One region of the Duganella sp. HH101 genome, then DNA from elsewhere that is predicted to be linked to it. Evidence: predicted binding sites of a transcription regulator. Region 1 holds the regulator's gene; the other holds the start of a gene.
What was found. Region 1 encodes FNR, which switches genes on or off when oxygen is low (the NO sensors DNR and NnrR bind a similar motif). Its sites were predicted from a motif close to TTGATNNNNATCAA; they were not measured.
Positions count from the first base shown of each region.

Region 1 (7,133 bases):
CCAGGCCGAGCTCAAGCAGGCCGAGGCCGACTACGGCCCGCTGTTCGCGCAATACCAGAAGCAGGACCTGAAGCAGGTGGCGGCCGATCCCAAGGCCCACGCCATCGGCGAGCGCCTGTTCCTGACCTACTGCGCGCAGTGCCACGGCTCCGATGCGCGCGGCAACAAGGGCTTCCCCAACCTGACCGACAAGGACTGGCTGTTCGGCGGCGCCCCCGAGACCATCAAGGAAACCATCCTGCACGGCCGCACCGGCGTGATGCCGGCCATGGGCGCCGCGCTGGGTTCGGACAAGGATGTGGAAAACGTCGCCCATTACGTGCTGAGCCTGTCCGGCTCGACCGCCGATCCGATCAAGGCGGTGTTCGGCAAGGACAAGTTCGGCGCCTGCATGGCTTGCCATAGCGCGAGCGGCACCGGCAACCAGGCCCTCGGCGCACCGAATCTGACCGACAAGATCTGGCTGTTCGGCGGCAGCGCCGAGACCATCATGGAAACCATCCGCAAGGGCCGCAGCACCACCATGCCGGCGTTCGCGGACTTCCTCGGCGACGCCAAGGTGCACGTGCTGGCCGCCTATGTGTGGAGCTTGTCGAACGACGTCAACCATGTTGAACCCTCACCGGTCGCGGCGGCGACAGACACCGCCACGGCAGCAAAATGAACGATCCTGCACCACAAGTCATCAAGATGTATGCGGCGCGCGAGGAAATCTATCCGCGCGAAACCTCGGGCCGCTACGCCCGCCTGCGCTGGCTGTGCCTGTGGCTGACGCAGCTGGCCTTCTACTGCACGCCGTGGATGCAGTGGAACGGACGCCAGGCCCTGCTGTTCGACCTGGCGGCGCGCAAGTTCTACATCTTCGGCCTGGTCTTGTGGCCGCAGGACTTCATCTACCTGGCGGCGCTGCTGATCATCTGCGCCTATTTGCTGTTCCTCGCCACGGCGGTGGCGGGGCGGGTGTGGTGCGGCTTCGCCTGTCCGCAAACGGTGTACACCGAAATCTTCCTGTGGATAGAACGCAAGATCGAAGGCAAGCGCAGCGCCCGCATGGCGCTGGACCGGCAGCCGATGTCGGCCGCCAAGTTCGGCAAGAAAAGCGCCAAGCACCTGGCCTGGGGCGCGGTGGCGCTGTGGACCGGCTTCACCTTCGTCGGCTACTTCACGCCGATCAAGCTGCTGGGCAACGAGGTGCTGACCTTGAGCTTCGGCCCGTGGGAATGGTTCTGGGTGGTGTTCTACAGCCTGGCCACCTACGGCAACGCCGGCTGGCTGCGCGAGCAGGTGTGCAAGTACATGTGCCCGTACGCCCGCTTCCAGAGCTCGATGTTCGACCGCGACACGCTGATCATCACCTACGACGGCGAACGCGGCGAACCGCGCGCGCCGCTCAACAAGCGCGATGTAGTCAACGGCGGCTCGTGCATCGACTGCAGCCTGTGCGTGCAGGTGTGCCCGACCGGCATCGATATCCGCAAGGGCTTGCAGTACGAGTGCATCGGCTGCGCCGCCTGCGTCGACGCCTGCAACGGCGTGATGGACAAGATCGGCCAGCCGCGCGGCCTGATACGCTACAGCACCGAGCGGGCGCTGCTGATGCACTACACGCCGACCGAGATCCGCCAGCGCACGCTGCGGCCGCGGGTGAAGATCTACGCCGGCATCCTGGCGCTGATCGTGGCGGCGGTCGGCATCGCGCTGTGGCTGCGCACGCCGCTCAAGCTGGACGTGATACGCGACCGCGGCGCCATGGGGCGCGAGGTCGAGGAGGGCATGATCGAAAACGTCTACCGCCTGCAGATCATGAACACGACCGAGCAGGCGCACACCTACCGCATCCGCGTCGGCGGCCTGCCCACGCTGTCGCAGGTGACGCCGGAAGAGGTGCGGGTGGAAGGCACCGAGACCAAGGCCTATCCGATCCGCCTGCGCACCGAGCACGGCGCCGGCCAGCCGGGCTCGAACAAGATCGAAATCGAACTGACCGCAGTCGACCAGCCGTCGCTGCATGTGAAGGAACACGCGGTATTTTTCGTGCCGCGCTAAGGAGAGCAAGATGAGCGTATCGATGATGGCGCAAGCGCCGGCGACGCCGTGGTGGAAGCAGCGCTGGCCGTGGCTGCTGATGCTCGGCCCGGCCGTGGTGGTGGTGGCCGGCAGCTATACCGGCTACCTGGCCTGGTCGCAGCAGGACGCGCTGGTGGTGGGCGACTACTACAAGCAGGGCAAGGCCATCAACCAGGACTTGCGGCGCGACCGCCTGGCCTCGACGCTGGGCCTGTCGATGTCGCTGGGCTACGACGCCACCACCGGCACGCTGAACGGCCAGCTGCGGCGCAATAGCAGCGACCAGGGCCGGAGCGAGCGGCTGTTCGTCCACCTGTCGCATGCGACGCTGCCGGAGAAGGATATCCAGCTGGTGGTGCAGCCGGACGAGTTCGGCGCGTTCCAGATCAATCTGCCGATGCTGGAGCGCAGCCGCTGGGTGGTGCTGGTGGAGGGCGAGCAGCGCGACTGGCGGCTGGCCGGCGCGTGGACCTGGCCGGCGCAGCGCCAAGTGACGCTGCAGGCCGACAACTAATCAGGCGCAGGTCTGCATGCCGGCGGTGATGGCTTTCAGCGTCGGCACGTCGAGCAATTCGATTTCGCGGTTGCTCACGCGCAGCAGGCTTTCCTTCTTGAACTTGGACAGCAGGCGGCTGATGCTCTCGATCGTCAGCCCCAGGTAGTTGCCGATTTCCTCGCGCGACATGCGCAGCTGGAAGGTGTTGGGCGAGTAGCCGCGCGCCTCGTAGCGCGACGACAGGTTGATCAGGAAGGCGGCAAAACGCTGGGTCGCCTGCATATTCCCCAGCAACAGCATCACGCTTTGCTCGCGCGTGATTTCCTGGCTCATCATGCGGTGGAAGTGGCGCAGCAGCGTCGGCATATCGGCCAGCAGTTGTTGCAGGCTGCCGAATGGAATCTCGCACACCTCGCTGTCTTCCAGCGCCACGGCGGTGCAATGGTGCAGGTCGGTGCTGATGGCGTCCATGCCCAGCAGTTCGCCGGCCATCTGGAAGCCGGTGATCTGTTCGGCGCCCTCGCGGTTGACCTGGTAGGTCTTGAAATGGCCCAGGCGTATCGCAAACAGGCTCTGGAAGGGATCGCCGATGCGGAACAGCGTGGCGCCGCGCGCCACTTTACGCCGGCGGCCTATGATCTGGTCGAGCCGGTCCATATCGTTGTTGTCCAGCCCCATGGGCAAACACAGTTGGTGCATGCTGCAGGTCGCACAACTGGCCTTGAGGATCTCGATGGTGGCGCTGGGCAGGACCAGCTCTGGAAGTTCTCGTATCATGCAGCCAGTGTAGACCATTTGTCGTCATCTGTGGTCGATGCCGCAGTCATCCGATCAAGTATTCGCGCGCCATTTTCCTTGCACGATGCAAGCGGCTCTTGACCGCCGCGCTGCTGTCGCCCACTTCGGCGGCGATTTCGGCGATCGACAGCTCGGCGAAGTCGCGCAGCAGCACCACCTGCAGATAATCGGCCGGCAGCGATTCCAGCGCGTTGACCAGCTCCAGCCGCAGGCCGGCCGTGTCTTGGCTGGCCAGCCACTGCTCGGCGCGCTCGTCGTCCCACGGATCGTGGCCCAGCGCCATGCGGCCGAGGCGGTGGCACTCGCGCTTGACGACCTGGAACAGCCAGCCGGAAAACGCCGCCAGCAGGCGCACCGACGACAGCCGCCGCGACAGCACCAGCAAGGCTTCCTGCACGGCGTCGTCGACGTCGCCGATCAGGCAGTTGCGCTGGGCGTAGCGGCGGATGTCGGGCTGGCACAGCCGCAGCAGCTGCGCCAGCGCCGCCGGATCGCCGCGGTGGGCGGCGTCCAGCACGGGGAGATGGTGTGCCGCCAGTGTCATGGATTTCCGTTATGTTGGGCAGCCTGCGCCTTGTCCAGCCGGCGGCCGACCAGCGCGCACATCGGGCAAAAGCCGAACAGGCCGGAGCCGACGATGCCCGCCGCCGACGCCGCCAGCGCCATGCCCCACATGCCGCCCAGCACGACTATGCCTATCCAGACGGCGATCAGGCCGGCCACCACGCGCAGCGCGCGCTCCCAGTTTGGTACATTTTTCACATAGAACATAGTGCACTCCAATTCGTCGCAGAGGAAGTCCCTCGGCTGCTAAGAGGGCGGCCGGCGCGGTTTGGATTCGCGCTGCGGATGAATTATCACAAAATATTTAGAATTTTTATCTTGCACGCGATTAAATTGCGAGCTATAGTTCAACACATCAAGTAGCACACTATTTGATCGCCAACTACCCAACTGAAAGAAAACATCATGAAACGCACCCTGATCGCTACCGCACTGCTGGCTTCCGCATTCGCCGCCCAGGCCGCCGCCCCGGCCGCCGACACCACCGTCGTCCTGGTCCACGGCGCGTTCGCCGATGGTTCCAGCTGGGACAAGGTCATTCCGCTGCTGCAGGCCAAGGGCTTGAAAGTGGTGGCCGTGCAGAACCCATTGAGCTCGCTGGCCGACGACGTCGCCGCCACCCAGCGCGTGGTCGATGCGCAAACCGGCAAGGTGGTGCTGGTCGGCCACTCGTGGGGCGGCACCGTCATCACCCAGGCCGGCACCAGCGATAAAATCAAGGCCCTGGTCTATGTGGCCGCGTTCGCGCCGTCCGAAGGCGAGGCCACCGCCAACCTGGGCAAGGACTACGCCGTGCCGCCCGGCATCGCCACCCTGCAGGCCGACGCCGCCGGCTACCTGTGGCTTCCTGCCGACTCGGTCGCCAAGAACTTCGCCCAGGACGTGCCGCCGGCCACCGCCGCGCTGATCGCCGCCACCCAGGGCCCGATCAACGCCAAGGCCTTCGGCGACGCCACCACCGTGGCCGCGTGGAAAACCAAGCCCAACTACTACATCGCCGCCGCCAACGACCGCATGATCGCGCCGGCGCTGCAGCAAGCCTTCGCCAGGAAGCTCAACGCCACCACCGTCACGCTGAAAACCAGCCATGTGCCCATGGTTTCGCAGCCGGCCAAGGTCGCCGAGGTGATCATCGCCGCCGCCCAGCGTTAATCCTGTTGCCAAGGCCGGGCTTTGATAGGAGAATTTGCTGGCATTTTCATATTTTTTTCCAATCCCGCCCGGCCTCGCCTACTAAGGATGAAATGAAGTCACTTGGCATCAAGGCAAAAGTTGCGCTGGCCACCAGCATCACCTCGGTTCTGATGATCGCGCTGGTGACGGTGGTGCAAACCCATCGCATGCAGGACGACTTCACCAGGGTGCTGTTCACGCAGCAGACGGCGCTGATCAACCGCACGGCCGAGGAGCTCGACGACAAGCTGTTGATGCTGCTCGATATCATCGCCGTGTCGGCGCGCAACACGCCGGCCGCCATCGCCCGCAACCCCGGCCAACTGCGCACCTACTACCAGGACCGCGCCGTGCTGGCGCTGTTCGACGACCTGCTGGTGATCAACCCCGAGGGCATGGTGATCGCCGACCTGCCCGAAGTGCCGGGCCGCGCCGGCATCGACGCCTCCGACCGCGCCTACTTCAAGACCGTGATGCGCGCCCGCAAGCCGCTGATCACCGAGCCGCTGATCGGCCGCGCCGGCAAGCAGCCCATCGTGCAGATGGTGGCGCCGGTGCTGGACGCCAACGGCGAGGTGGTGTGCCTGCTGGTCGGCGTGCTGCGGCTGTACAAGGACAATCTGCTGGGCCACCTGCGCAACGCCAAGGTCGGCCGCACCGGCTACTACTTCGCGCTGACCCGCGGCCCGCAGCCGGTGTACGTGCTGCATCCCGAACTGGGCCGCCTGCTCAAGCCGCGCCAGCCCAACGCCAACCCCGCCACCACCCAGGCGCTGGAGCAGGACTTCGAAGGCACGGTCGACAGCGTCAACGGCGCCGGCAAGCGCACCCTCAACAGCTACAAGGCGCTGAAGTCGGTGGACTGGGTGCTGGCCGCCTCGCTGCCGGCCGAGGAAGCGTTCGAACCCTTCAACGGCGTGCTGTACCGGCTGCTGCTGTGGGGCGGCCTGGCCTCGCTGGCGGCCGCCGCGCTGATCGGCTGGCTGACGCTGCGCCTGCTGGCGCCGCTGATACGGCTGCGCGACGCCATCGTCGCCCTGCGCGACAACCCCGGCCGCTTCACGCCGCTGCCCACCCAGGGACAGGACGAGGTCGGCCAGCTGACCACCGCCTTCAACGAACTGATGCACGAACGCCTGGCGGCCGACGCACGCCTGCAAAGCCTGGTCGAGTTCGCGCCCAACGCCATCGTCGTGGTCGGCGTCGATGGCCGCATCGAAACCTTCAACCGCGAAGGCGAGCGCTATTTCGGCTACCAACGCGACGCCGTGCTGGGCCAGCCGCTGGAAATGCTGGTGCCGGAACGCCTGCGCGGCCAGCACGCCGGCCACCGCGTCAAATTCTTTGCCGAGCGCCTCAGCGCCGAGCCGGTGCGCATGGGCGACGGCACCGTGCTGTACGGCTTGCGCCGGGATGGCAGCGAGTTCCCGGTCGAGATCAACCTGAGCGCGGTGCGCACCGACCAGGGCACGAAAGTGCTGGCGGTGATTTCCGACATCACCGAGCGCCACCGGCTGCGGCTGGAAGTGGAGGCGCGCGCCGAGGAGCTGGAGCGCGAGCGCGACCGCGCCGAGGCGGCCAACCGCGCCAAGAGCGAGTTCGTGGCCAATATGAGCCATGAGATCCGCACGCCGATGAACGCCGTGCTGGGCATGGTCTACCTGCTCGGCAATACGCCGCTGACGCCGCAGCAGCGCAAATACCTGAGCATGGTGCGGGTGTCGGGCCAGTCGCTGCTGGGCATCCTCAACGACGTGCTGGATTTCTCCAAGATCGAGGCCCGCCACATGGAACTGTCGCCGGTGGACTTCGCGCTGGACGACACCATGAACTCGCTGGCGACCTTGATGACCATGAACGCCAGCGACAAGGAGCTGGAGCTGGCGATCAGCGTCGACCCGGCCGTGCCGCGCCACCTGCGCGGCGATTCCATGCGGCTGCAGCAAGTCCTGGTCAACCTGGCCGGCAACGCCATCAAGTTCACCGAGCAGGGCGAGGTGGTGGTCAGCGTCGAGCTCAGCGCGCGCGACGAGGA
Region 1 is NZ_LRON01000003.1:260,656-267,788, forward strand. Features, by position in the region: gene ccoP (cytochrome-c oxidase, cbb3-type subunit III) at 1-664, shown strand, start outside; gene ccoG (cytochrome c oxidase accessory protein CcoG) at 661-2,046, shown strand; gene DUGA2_RS06305 (FixH family protein) at 2,057-2,581, shown strand; gene fnr (fumarate/nitrate reduction transcriptional regulator Fnr) at 2,582-3,340, opposite strand; gene DUGA2_RS06315 (RNA polymerase sigma factor) at 3,387-3,905, opposite strand; gene DUGA2_RS06320 (DUF2892 domain-containing protein) at 3,902-4,132, opposite strand; gene DUGA2_RS06325 (alpha/beta fold hydrolase) at 4,331-5,077, shown strand; gene DUGA2_RS06330 (response regulator) at 5,170-7,133, shown strand, end outside.

Region 2 (7,133 bases), on a different contig from region 1:
GTGTTCGCCGCGCTGGAGCAGGCCGACCGGCTGGGCGGCGGCGAGGCGGTGCATGCGGTGGGCTACTGCCTGGGCGGCACGCTGCTGGCGATCGCCGCCGCCGCCATCGATTCCGGCGAACATGCGCCGCGCGGCAAGCTGGCCTCGGTCTCGCTGCTGGCGGCGCAGACCGATTTCAGCGAGCCAGGCGAACTGGGGCTGTTCATCGACGACAGCGAACTGGCGCTGCTGGACGCGCTGATGTGGGACCAGGGCTACCTCGACGGCGACCAGATGGCGGCCTCGTTCCAGCTGCTGCACGCGCGCGACCTGGTGTGGTCGCGCATGATGCGCGAGTACCTGCTGGGCGAACGGACGGCGCCGAACGATTTGATGTCGTGGAACGCCGACAGCACGCGGCTGCCGTTCCGCATGCACAGCGAATACCTGCACGGCCTGTTCCTGCGCAACGACCTGGCCGAAGGACGCTACCGGGTGCAGGGCAAGCCGGTGGCGCTGGCCGACATCCGCACGCCGATGTTCGTCGTCGGCACCGAGCGCGACCACGTGTCGCCATGGCGTTCGGTGTACAAGATCCATCTGCTGACCGGCGCGCCCATCGATTTCGTGCTGGCCTCGGGCGGGCACAACGCCGGCATCGTCTCCGAGCCCGGCCACGCCGGCCGCAGCTACCGCAGCCATCCGGCCGGCGGCATCGGCTACAACAGCCCGGACGAATGGCTGTCTGGCGCCGACCGCAGCGAGGGTTCGTGGTGGCCGCACTGGCAGCAATGGCTGGTGCGCCGCTCGGTGCGGCAGCGTGTCGCGCCGCCGGCCATGGGGCTGGGAAGAGTGTTGGGACCGGCTCCAGGACACTTCGTCATGGAGCATTGAAGAAGAAGGGCCGCACCGGGTGCGGCCCTTTTACTTAGTGCGAGATTAATGCGAGATCAACACCGGCAGCGTCATCTCGCGCAGCACGCTGCGCGTGGCGCCGCCCAGCAGCGTTTCATGCAGGCGCCGGTGGCCGTAGCCGCCCATCACCAGCAAGTCGCAAGCCCGTTCGGCCGCCGCGCACAGCAGGGCTGAGCCGGTGTCGACGGTGGTGAACTCGCGCATCACGTCGACCCGCAAGCCGTGGCGCGCCAGGAACAGCGACATGTCGGCGCCCGGCTCGCTGCCATGGCGGGCCGGGTCGCGGTCGGGGTTGAGCACCAGCAGCGTGATGCGCTCGGCCAGCCGCAGCAGCGGCAGCGCGTCCGTGAAGGCACGCGCCGCCTGGGCGCTGCCGTCCCAGGCCAGCAGCGGATGGCGCGCCAGCGTGGGCGCCGGTGCACCGGCCGCGCTGGCCGCGTTCGGCACCAGCAGCAGCGGCCGCCCGCTTTGCAGCAGCAGTTCCGGCGGCAGCGGACGGTTGACGCCGAACTGGATGTCGTCGGGGTCGGTCTGGCTCAGCACCAGCAGGTCGGCATAGCGGGCGTGCAGCAGCAGGGCGCTTTCGGCGTCGTCCTCCTGCAGGCTGCTGGACCATTTGCCGATGCCGGCCGCCGTGGTGTCGCGCTCGAAGGCGGCGAGCGCGCCCGCCGCCTGCCGGCGCAGGTGGTCGAGGATGTGGGGCGGCAGCGGCCACGCGCCCAGCGTGTCGTCCCACTCGGCGTAGCGCGAGAGGCCGGTCGTCGCCACGCCGGTCAGGTGGGCGCCGGTGGCTTGCGCCAGCTGAGCCGCCAGCGCATAGCGGGCGGGGGCGTGCCGCGATTGGTCGCAATGCACCGCGATGGTCTGGTAGCTCATCGTCGGGCCTCAGTGCGACATCAGGACGGGCAAGGTCATCGACTCAAGCAGCGTGCGCGTGACGCCGCCCAGCACCATTTCGCGCCAGCGCAGGTGGCCGTAGGCGCCCATCACCAGCAGGTCGGCGCCGAGGTCGGCCGACAGCGACAGCAGTGCCTCGCCGACATTCATGCCTTCCGGCTTGGGCTGCTGCAAGACCTCGACCTTGACGCCGTGGCGCGCCAGGAACAGCGCGATGTCCGCGCCAGGCTCGGCGCCGTGCACGCCGTACTGGCGCTTGGGATCGAACACGGCCAGCGTCACGCGGGCGCTGCGGCGCAGCAGCGGCAGTGCGTCGGTGACGGCGCGGGTGGCGGCGCGGCTGCCGTCCCAGGCCACCAGCGCGTGGCGGTCGATGTGCGGATATTTGCCGACGTAGGGCACGACCAGCACCGGCCGGCCGCCGTACAGCGCCAGGTAGGCCGCCAGGCCCGGCCCCAGCAGCAGGCCTTCGTCGCCCGGCTCGCTCTGGCTCAGCACCACCAGGTCGGCGTAGCGCGCCTGCAGCACCAGGCCGTCCTGGGCCGCGTCGTCGCTGATGCGGCGCTCGTAGCGCGTGCCGGCCGCGCTGGCCTGGGCTTCGAAGCGGTCCAGCGCCTGCTCGGCGCTGCGCGTCAGGTCGTCGATCTGGTCCTGCGGCACCATGCCGGCGTACATCATGGCGCTGTTGCGGTAGTACTCCGACAGCACGCCGGTCGCTGCCGCGCCGATCAGGTGGGCGTCCTGCTCGCTGGCGAGCCGGGCCGCCACGGCGACGCGCTCGGAGACGGTGTCCGAGTTGTCGACGTGGACGAGGATGGATTTGTAGGACATGGCGTACTCCTGGTCTGTTGAAAAACTCAGGCTAACAAACGCTATTCGCAAAATATATGATGTGGATCAAATTTCCGGCAATACCTCATATAGTTCGGTGTGGCCGAAGCCCTGCTCGTAATCCAGCACCGAAATGATGGTTGGCGTGATACGGACGAACACGGCGCCCGGCCAGGTCACGCTTTGGCCGCCGCCTCGCTGTCGCGCACGACGGCCAGCTCGTCGGCGAAGCCCGCCAGCGTCGGCATATAGGCATCGCTGAGCACGTCGCGCTGGCGCAGGCTCATGCTGGCGACCGGCAGTTTGTTGCACAGCTCGGCCATGGCGGTCAGCACGTCGGCGCCGCCGCTGCCGCCCATGGTGCAGAACAGGCCGATGCGGCGGAAGTGTTCGCGCTGTTGCCGGATGTAGCTGCGCATCGGTGCGCTCATGCGACCGGCCCAGACCGGCGTGCCGAGGATGACGAAGAGGTAGTCGGCGGGGCGGTGCTCGGGAGCGGCGATGTCGGCGGGCTGGCGGCGCAGGGCTTGCCAGGCCGAGCGCAGATAGCCCGTTACACCGGTGCGCGGGCGCACGTCTTGTATGCGCTCCAGGTCCGCGCCGCAGGCCTGGGCGAGGGCGGCGGCCACTTTGGCGGTGACGCCGGAGCGGGAGTAGTACACGATCAGGACTGGTTTCATGGCGGCTCCTTGCGTGGCCCGCTATCGGACCCCGCTGGTTAGACCGCGAGACGGCGCCATAGTTCCGGCGCCGTCGAACTTCAGCTGCTGCTCAGGCCTCCGCCCAGCGCCTTGTACAGCGCTACCGCATTGCCGAACTCGTTGCGGCGCAGTTCCAGCAGGTTTTGCTGGGCGGCGTACAGCAGGCGCTGCGCATCCAGCAGTTCCAGCCGGCTGTCCTGGCCCGCGTCGTAACGCAGGCGGGACAGCGCCAGGCGCCGCCCGGCGGCTTGCACCACGCGCGACTGCGCCTCTATCTGGCGGCCGTAGGTGGCCCGGCCCGCCAGGCCGTCCGCCACTTCGCGGAACGCGGTCTGTATCGCCTTTTCATACTCGACCACGGCGGCGGACTTGCGCACCTCCGCCAGCCTCAGCTCCGAACGCAGCTTGCCGTGGTTGAACAGCGGCTGCGTGATCTGCGGCGCGAACGACCACACGCGCTGGCCGCTGTCGAACATGCCGGACAGCGACGGACTGGCGTATCCCAGGCTGGCGGTCAGCGAAATCTGCGGGAAGAAGGCGGCGCGCGCCGCGCCGATGTCGGCGTTGGCGGCCAGCAGCCCCTGTTCGGCCTGGCCGATGTCGGGACGGCGCGACAGCAGGTCGGACGGCAGGCCGGCCGGCAGTTGCACCAGCACCGGCTGCTTGTCCAGCGCCACGCCCGGCGGCAGGCCGGCGGGCGCGTGTACGCCGGTCAGCAGGTCGAGCGCGTTGCCCGCCAGCGCCACGGCGCGCAGCCGCGCCTCGCGGTCGGCCTGGGCGGTGGCGACCTGGCCTTCCGCTTCGGCCACGTCCAGACCGCTGCGCTGGCGCGCGCTCTTCAGCTGCTGCGCCAGCTCCAGCGAGCGCTGCCAGTCGGTCAGCGTGCTTTCGGTCAGCAGCAGCTGTTCTTCGGCCAGGCGCTGGGCGAAGTAGGCGTCGGCCACCGCGCCGACCAGGGCGATCTGCGCGGCGCGGCGGCTGGCGTCGCTGGCCACGTAGCGGGCGAATGCTGCTTCGGACAGCGCCGCCACGCGGCCAAACAAGTCGAGCTCGAAGGCGCTGACGCTCAGGCCCGCGCTCTTCTGGCTGCCCACCGAGGCGGCCGATCCGCCGCCCGCCGGACTGCGCTGCCGGGACAGACCGGCGTTGGCGCTCAGCGTCGGCAGGCGGGCGCTGTCCTGGATGTCGAACTGCGCGCGCACGGCCTGCACGTTGAGCAAGGCCAGCCGCAGGTCGCGGTTGTTTTTCAGCGCCAGGTCGATCAGCGATTGCAGGCGCGGATCGCCGAACATGGTTTTCCAGCCGAGGTCCGCGCCTGTGCCGGCCTCGGGCGGGCTGGCGGCGAGGCCGCCGAAACTGGCAGGCACCGGCGGCAGCGGTTTCTCCAGCACCGGCGTCAGCGAGCAGGCGCCCAGCAGCAGGGCCAAGGCCAGCGCGGCCGGCGCCTTGGCTGGGATACGAGGTTTGCACATCATGCTTGTTTCTCCACGAGGTCGGCCGCCGGCTGGCGCTTGGCGCCGAACCGTTCAACCAGGCCTACTACAACGACATAAAATACCGGCACAAAGAAGATCGCCAGGATGGTCGCGCTGACCATGCCGCCGAACACGCCGGTGCCGATCGCGTGCTGCGTCTCCGAGCTGGCGCCGCCGGCCAGCATCAGCGGCAGCACGCCGAGCGCGAAGGCCAGCGAGGTCATCAGGATCGGACGCAGGCGCAGGCGGGCCGCTTCGATGGCCGATTCCACCAGTCCCTTGCCCTGCTGGTGCAGCTGGCGCGCGAACTCGATGATCAGGATCGCGTTCTTGGCCGACAGACCGATCACGGTGATCATGCCGACCTTGAAGAACACGTCGTTCGGCATGCCGCGCATCATCACGGCGGCCACGCAGCCGATCAGGCCCAGCGGCACCACCAGCATCACCGACACCGGTATCGCCCAGCTCTCGTACAAGGCCGCCAGCACCAGGAACACCACCAGCATCGACAGCGCCATCAGCATCGGCGCTTGCGCCGCCGACTGTCTTTCCTGCAGCGACACGCCGGCCCACTCGACCGCATAGCCGGGCGGCAGTTGCTTGGCCAGGTTTTCCATTTCCGCCATGGCCTCGCCGCTGGATGCGCCGGGCGCCGCGCTGCCGCTGATGCGCGCCGTCGGATAGCCCTGGTAGCGCACCATTTGCAGCGGCGTCTCGCGCCACTGCGGCGTCACCACTTCGCTCAGGCGCACCATGCCGCCGGCCGCGTTGCGCACGTGCAGGCGCAACACGTCGTCCAGCTGCATGCGGGCGTTGGCGTCGGCCTGGATGATCACCTGCTGCATGCGGCCACGGTTGGGGAAGTCGTTCACATACTGCGAACCCATGGCCACCGACAGCGTGTCGCTGATGCTGGCGAAGCTCACGCCCAGCGCTTCGGCTTTCTGGCGGTCGATGTCGAGGCGGATGCTGGTGCCGTTGGGCAGGCCTTCCGGATAGACGCCGGCCACCAGCTTGCTGTGCGCGGCCAGGCCCAGCAGCTTGTCCTGCGCCGCCTTCAGCGCGGCTTCGCCCTGCGCGGCGCGGTCCACCAGGCGCAGCGAGAAGCCCGACGAGTTGCCGAGGTCGTCGATGGCCGGCGGCATCACGCTCATCACCATGCCTTCGTTGGTCTGCGACATGGCGGCCTGGGCCAGCGCCACTTCTTCCTGCACGGTGGCGCCGTTGCGCTTGTCCCAGTCCTTCAGCATGGTGAAGGCGATGGCCGCGTTCGGGCCGCTGCCGGTGAAACTCCAGCCCAGGATGGACTGGTTGTTGGCGATGCCGGTGCGCGAGGTCAGATGGTCCTCGTACTGCTTGACGATATCGAGCGTGCGTTCGGTGCTGGCGTCGGACGGCAGCTGGATCGAGGTGATGAAGTAGCCCTGGTCTTCTTCCGGCAGGAAGGAGGCCGGCAGCACGCGGAAGGCGAACACCAGCATGCCGACCAGCACGGCGAACACCAGCATCACGCGGCCGGAGCGTTTGATCACGCGCGCCACGCCGCTTTCGTAGCGCAGGTTCATACGGTCGAACTGGCGGTTGAACCAGCCGAAGAAACCGGTCTTCTGATGATGGCCCGGATCGACCGGCTTGAGCAGCGTGGCGCACAGGGCCGGCGTCAAGGTCAGCGCCAGGAAGGCGGAGAACAGGATGGACACTGCCATCGACAGCGTGAACTGGCGATAAATCGCGCCCACCGAGCCGCTGGCCAGCGCCATCGGAATGAACACCGCCGTCAGCACCAGCGTGATGCCGATGACCGCGCCGGTGATCTCGCGCATGGCCTTGGAGGTGGCGGCCTTGGGCGACAAGCCCTCGGTCGCCATCAGGCGCTCGACGTTCTCGACCACGACGATGGCGTCGTCGACGATGATGCCGATGGCCAGCACCATGCCGAACATGGTCAGCACGTTGACCGAGAAACCGAGCAGCAGCATGATGGCGAACGTGCCCAGCAGCGCGATCGGCGCGACGATGGCCGGGATCAGCGTATAGCGTATCTTTTGCAGGAACAGGTACATGACCAGGAACACCAGCACCATTGCTTCGATCAGCGTGTGGATCACCTTCTCGATGGAGATCTTGACGAAGGGAGCGGTATCGAACGGCACCGAGTAGGCGATGCCGGACGGCAGCGTCTTGCTCAGCTCGTGCATGCGCGCACGCACGGCGTCGGCGGTCTTGACCGCGTTGGCGCCGGGCGACAGCTTGACGGCGGCGCCGGTGGCGGCGCGGCCGTTTTCACGCGTGGCGCTGGCGTAGTTCTGCGCGCCCAGCTCGACGCGGGCGA
Region 2 is NZ_LRON01000007.1:66,497-73,629, forward strand. Features, by position in the region: gene DUGA2_RS13310 (alpha/beta hydrolase) at 1-873, shown strand, start outside; gene DUGA2_RS13315 (universal stress protein) at 919-1,770, opposite strand; gene DUGA2_RS13320 (universal stress protein) at 1,780-2,622, opposite strand; gene DUGA2_RS13325 (flavodoxin) at 2,799-3,302, opposite strand; gene DUGA2_RS13330 (efflux transporter outer membrane subunit) at 3,383-4,798, opposite strand; gene DUGA2_RS13335 (efflux RND transporter permease subunit) at 4,795-7,133, opposite strand, start outside.
Region 2: DUGA2_RS13320 (universal stress protein) is a predicted target of FNR. The motif match lies at 2,679-2,692, and genes of this name have one in related genera.